Linked DNA regions of Thiocapsa rosea. The protein of the gene in region 2 interacts with the protein of the main gene of each other region in a pairwise test. Links are inferred from orthologs where the notes say so. Each region holds a gene or a part of one and is shown on either strand. Other genes may lie near its edges.

Region 1 (2,894 bases), 840 kb from region 2 along the record:
ACACGCGCATGATCGCCAGCGACGGCGTCTTCAGCATGGATGGCGACCTCGCCCCCTTGCCTGCGCTCGCCCTGATCGCACGTCGCGCGGGCGCCTGGCTCCTGGTCGACGATGCACACGGACTCGGGGTGCTCGGCCGCGAGGGCCGCGGGACGCTCGATCATTTCGGACTCGACGCCGAGCAGGTGCCGATCCTGATGGGTACCCTGGGCAAAGCATTCGGGACCTTCGGCGCCTTCGTGGCCGGCTCGGATGCCCTGATCGAGACCCTGATCCAGCGTGCGCGAAGTTATATCTACACCACCGCGACGCCCCCGGCCCTGGCCGAGGCGACACGCACGAGCCTCGCACTCGCGCGTCGCGAGGACTGGCGACGCGAGCACCTGCACGCCCTGATCGCCCGGTTCCGGACGGGTGCGAACCAGCTCGGTCTGCCGTTGTCCGACTCGCCGACGCCCATCCAGCCGCTCATCGCGGGGAGCAGCCACCAGGCATTGTCCTGGGCCTCGGACCTGGAGACCCGCGGGATCCTCGTCGGCGCCATCCGCCCGCCCACCGTGCCGGAGGGCAGCGCACGCCTGCGGGTCTGTCTGTCGGCCGCTCATTCCGAGACCATGGTGGACCGCCTGCTCGACGCACTCGCAGCCCTGCGGCCCGAGAGTGGCGAGTAGTGAGTGGATAGTGGATAGTGGATAGTGGCGAGTGTTCAGTCGATTTTCGGGAAAGCAACTTCCAGCACGTCAGGGCGACTTCAGTCGCCTCAAAGGTTTCTTATGTCGGCGCATTAGGGATGTTAATTCCCGGAAATCACCCTAGTGGCGAGTGGCTTGAGACGCATTCCTTTCTCACCACTCACCACTCACCACTCACCACTCACCACTCACCACTCGCCACTCGCCACCCACGACCGAGCACCGAATGACCGACCCGATACACATCCAGCATACCGACCGCCACCTCGTTCTGCTCCACGGCTGGGGGATGAACAGCGCCGTCTGGGACGATCTCGCCGGCGATCTACCGCCCGGCGTCATCCCCTGCCCCATCGATCTGCCCGGTCACGGCGACCGCCGCTTCTCGCCGCGACTCGGCGACCTCTGGTCCTGGGCCGACGCCTGTCTGGAGGCCGCGCCGGAGCGCGCGTTCTGGCTCGGCTGGTCGCTCGGCGCACTGGTCGCCTTGGCGGCCGCGGTGCGTGCGCCCAAGCGGGTCGAAGGACTGATCCTCTTGACCGGCACACCGCGTTTCGTACGTGCGGCGGACTGGATGCCGGCGATGCTGCCCGAGACGCTCGACCAGTTTCATGCCGGCCTGCTCGCCGATCCCGCCGAGACACTCGCACGCTTCCTCGCACTCCAGGTCCGCGGCAGCGACGACGCGCGCGAGACCCTGCGGGGCCTGCGCCGGCGTATCGCCGAGCGGCCGCAGCCGGACGCGGATGCGCTCTCGATCGGCCTGGACATCCTGCGCGACGAAGACATGCGCGGCCGGCTCCCGGACATCCGCTGCCCGACGCTCTGGATCTTCGGCACCCATGACGCCCTCGTACCCCCGGCCGTGGCCGAGCGTATCGAGATCCTGATGCCGGGTGCGCTCACCGCCGTCGTCCAGGGTGCCGCCCACGCGCCGCATCTCTCGCACCCGCATCGAACCCGCGAGATCGTTCGGACCTTCCTGGCCCGAACCGAAGATCCGGGGGCAGGTCCGAGCGAGGCGCGGACCAGGCCATGAATTCGATCGACACCCCCATCGACCACAGGATCGACAAAGGTCGGGCCCGGCGCAATTTCGAGCAAGCCGCTGAACGCTACGACGATGTCGCCGTGCTCCAGCGCGAGGTCGCCGATCGGCTGCTGGAACGTCTCGATTACGTGCGACTCGAGCCCGAGCGGGTGCTCGATCTCGGGGCCGGCACCGGCTATGCCGTGGATGCGCTGCATCGGCGTTACCGCAAGGCGCGGATCATCGCATTGGACTTCGCTCACGGCATGCTGCTGCAGGCGCGTCGGCGCGGCCGCTGGCTCAGGCGGCCGCTGTGCGTTTGTGCGGATGCCGAATCGCTTCCGCTTGCCGACGGCGCGGTCGATCTCATCGTCTCCAACGCCACCTTTCAGTGGTGCAACGATCTGGATCGCACCTTCGCCGAGTGCCTGCGTATCCTGCGTCCGGGCGGACTCCTGATGTTCAGCACCTTCGGACCCGACACCTTGAAGGAGCTGCGGCAAGCCTGGGCGCGGGTCGACGGCGCCTCGCACGTGAGCCCCTTTCTCGACATGCACGACGTCGGCGATGCCTTGGTGCGCGCCCGCTTCGCCGACCCGGTCATGGACACCGAGCGGATGACGCTGACCTACCCCGCCGTCCGCGAGTTGATGCAGGATCTGAAAATCCTCGGGGCGGGCAACGCAACCGCCGATCGCCCGCGCGGTCTCACGGGGCGTGCCCGGCTCGCGGCCTTGGACGCGGCCTACGAGATGCACCGCAGCGACGGTCGACTCCCGGCCAGTTACGAGGTCGTCTACGGCCACGCGTGGGTGCCTGAGCAGAAACCCGCGGAGGGCGGAATTGCCGTCCCCGTAAGCGCCATCGGACGCCGCTACCGCGAGCCCTCGCCCGCGGATCGCGCCGTCGAGACCGGTGGCTGACGCCACCTAAACCGCGCCAGCTCCGACAATGATCGGAGCCTGCGCAGCCAATCCAATCCACCAGACTACGCAGACCGCGCTGGGCGCGGTTTAAGGGAGGATCGCATCGCCATGCACGGGCTCTTCGTAACAGGAACGGATACCGGCTGCGGCAAGACCGAGATCAGTCTCGGGCTGATGGCCGCACTGCAGGCGACGGGTGAAAGCGTGCTCGGGATGAAGCCCGTCGCCTCCGGTTGCGCGCGCGGC
Region 2 (2,950 bases):
CGTGCGCTGACCTTGCCCGTCAGTGTCCCTTCGCATTGCGCATTGATGCGCCCTGCCGCGGATCGCCTTGCCGAGCGGTTGGCTGCAATCGAGATCCGGGTCCCTGAGGTTGCGGTCCTGCACAACGCCAGTGTGCAGAGCGCCGACGACAGCGACGTGCTGCGCGATCAACTGGTCCAACAGCTCTTTCGCCCGGTACGCTGGGTGGAGACGGTGCATGCCGTCGCCGCCGAAGGTGTTCGGATCGCGATCGAGTGCGGTCCGGGCAAAGTGCTGACCGGTCTGAACAAACGAATCGACGACAATCTGATGACACTGCCGGTCTTCGACCCGAAGTCACTCGAAGCGGCACTGGAGGCGATAGCGCATGCTGAATGATGAAATCGCGCTCGTAACGGGCGCATCGCGCGGGATCGGTCGGTCCATCGCGATGGCGTTGGCCGAGCAAGGCGCCGCCGTGGCGGGAACCGCAACGACGGCGGCCGGCGCGCGCTCGATCGAGGAGGCATTGAACGAGGCCGGTTACCAGGGCATCGGGGTCGTGCTCGACGTCTCCGATCAGGCTTCGGTCGAGGCTGCCGTCGGGGAGATCACCGAGCGCCTCGGTGCACCGGGGATTCTCGTGAACAACGCCGGAATTACACGCGACAACCTCCTGATGCGGATGAAGGACGAAGAGTGGGACTCGGTGATCGAGACCAACCTCAGCTCGCTGTACCGCGTCACCAAGGCATGTCTGCGCCCGATGACGAAGGCGCGCAAAGGCCGGATCATCAATATTGCCTCCGTCGTGGGCGCCATGGGGAACGCCGGTCAAACCAATTATGCGGCTGCCAAGGCAGGCATGATGGGCTTCACCAAGGCGTTGGCACGCGAGGTCGGATCACGCGCGATCACGGTCAACTGTGTCGCACCCGGATTCATCGACACCGATATGACCCGGACCTTGCCCGAGGCGCAACGCCAGGCATTGATCGGCGGAATTCCCTTGGGACGTCTCGGACAGCCCGAGGAGATTGCGGGCGCCGTGGTCTTTTTGGCCTCTCCCGCAGCGGCTTACATCACCGGCGAGACCCTGCACGTGAACGGTGGCATGCACATGGCATGAAAGGCGTCGTCGCCGATATGATTAAGATCAACTAAATCAGATCCTTGTCTTTTTTGTCGAGGACTGATGCGGCTTTCATCGGCCGTCGATTGTCACTAGAATACCGCCTGGTCCAGCGAGGGCCACCTTTATTCATCCGGAGGAACCAGTCCCATGAGCAGCGTTGAAGATCGAGTCCGCAAAATCGTTGTCGAGCAACTTGGCGTCAAGGAAGAGGAAGTGACCTCGGAGGCGTCTTTCGTCGACGATCTGGGCGCGGACTCACTCGACACGGTTGAGTTGGTCATGGCCCTCGAAGAAGAGTTCGAAACCGAGATCCCGGACGAGGACGCGGAGAAGATCACCACCGTCCAGCAGGCCATCAACTACATCAACCAGCACCAAGCCTAGGCGGGTGTCCGGCACCCGGCTCGTCGGGTGCTCCGAGGCTCGAGGGCCGTCGGCCGCAGATGGATGCCGGTGCGGCGGCGAGCGCCGAATATCGCGTTTCGAACGAAAGGGGTAGGCAATGTCAGGCAGAAGGGTAGTGGTCACCGGTTTGGGCCTCGTGGCGCCGGTCGGTTTGGACGTCAAGTCCTCCTGGGACAACATCCTCGCCGGCAAAAGCGGGATCAAACCCATCACCCACTTCGATATCGAGCCGTTCAGCACTCGCTTCGGCGGCCCGATCTATGGCTTCGAAATCAGTGATTACATCGCTGAAAAAGAAGCCAAGAAAATGGATAAGTTCATCCACTACGGCATGGCTGCGGGCTGTCAGGCGATTGCCGACGCCGGGCTGGAGATCGATGATTCCAACCGTCGCCGCATCGGCGTGGCGATCGGTTCGGGGATCGGCGGGATCACGGGCATCGAGAACAACTACGAGGCCTATCGAACGAAGGGACCGCGTCGGATCTCGCCGTTCTTCGTGCCGGCCAACATCATTAACATGGTTGCCGGAAACCTCTCGATCAAGTTCGGGCTCAAGGGGCCGAACTACTCGATCGTTTCCGCGTGCAGCACGGCGACGCACAACATCGGCGAGGCGGCGATCATGATCCGCCACGGCTATGTGGACGTCATGATCGCGGGCGGCGCCGAGATGGCGACCTCGCCGGTCGGACTCGGCGGCTTTGCCGCAGCCCGCGCGCTCTCCACCCGCAACGACGCCCCGGAGGCCGCCAGCCGGCCGTTCGATCGCGATCGCGACGGCTTCGTCCTCAGCGACGGTGCGGGCGTCGTGGTGCTCGAGGAGTACGAGCGCGCCAAGGCGCGCGGCGCCGTCATCTATGCCGAGCTGGTCGGCGTCGGCATGAACTCCGATGCCTATCACATGACCGCGCCGTCGGAGAACGGCGAAGGTGCCTGCGACTGCATGCTGCTCGCACTCGCGGATGCCGGTCTCGACAAGGAGCAGGTGAACTACATCAACGCGCACGGCACCTCGACGCCGGCCGGCGATGTCGCCGAAACCATGGCGATCAAACGTGCGTTCGGCCAGCGCGCCTACGAGATCCCGGTGAGCTCGACCAAATCCATGACCGGGCACATGTTGGGTGCTGCCGGGGGCGCCGAGGCCATCTTCACGATCCTCGCTCTGCGCGATCAGACCGCACCGCCGACCATCAACTACGAGACGCCGGATCCGGATTGCGATCTCGATTACGTCCCCAATACCGCCCGAGAGATGCGAATCGATCTCGCATTGACCAACTCGTTCGGGTTCGGCGGCACCAACGGCACCCTGGCCTTTCGTCGACTTTAAGGTCGACCTCGAGGTCGCTTGGTCGGCTCGTTGCCTTCGTCTCCGATTGCCGATCCGTCGGATGACGAGGGCGTCGCTGGGGCCGGTTTCCGGCG

Evidence for each region.
Region 1: the proteins of acpP (region 2) and bioH interact in binary tests that used the Escherichia coli proteins (3 or more experiments, as listed by UniProt). The link is inferred for Thiocapsa rosea from one-to-one orthologs.

What each region holds. Positions count from the first base shown.
Region 1 is NZ_RBXL01000001.1:3,840,254-3,843,147, reverse strand. The notes cover bases 2-2,824. They hold bioH (pimeloyl-ACP methyl ester esterase BioH), read left to right. Parts: upstream 2-918; coding sequence 919-1,731; downstream 1,732-2,824. Other genes in these bases: bioD (dethiobiotin synthase), read left to right, coding at 2,757-2,824; bioC (malonyl-ACP O-methyltransferase BioC), read left to right, coding at 1,728-2,645; bioF (8-amino-7-oxononanoate synthase), read left to right, coding at 2-671. Also shown: more of bioF, read left to right, coding at 1-1; more of bioD, read left to right, coding at 2,825-2,894. UniProt on the Escherichia coli protein: The physiological role of BioH is to remove the methyl group introduced by BioC when the pimeloyl moiety is complete. It allows to synthesize pimeloyl-ACP via the fatty acid synthetic pathway through the hydrolysis of the ester bonds of pimeloyl-ACP esters.
Region 2 is NZ_RBXL01000001.1:4,684,368-4,687,317, reverse strand. Bases 1-2,879 are described here. They hold acpP (acyl carrier protein), read left to right. Parts: upstream 1-1,261; coding sequence 1,262-1,498; downstream 1,499-2,879. Other genes in these bases: pabC (aminodeoxychorismate lyase), read left to right, coding at 2,874-2,879; fabF (beta-ketoacyl-ACP synthase II), read left to right, coding at 1,617-2,855; fabG (3-oxoacyl-ACP reductase FabG), read left to right, coding at 368-1,108; fabD (ACP S-malonyltransferase), read left to right, coding at 1-378. Outside these bases: more of pabC, read left to right, coding at 2,880-2,950. UniProt on the Escherichia coli protein: Carrier of the growing fatty acid chain in fatty acid biosynthesis.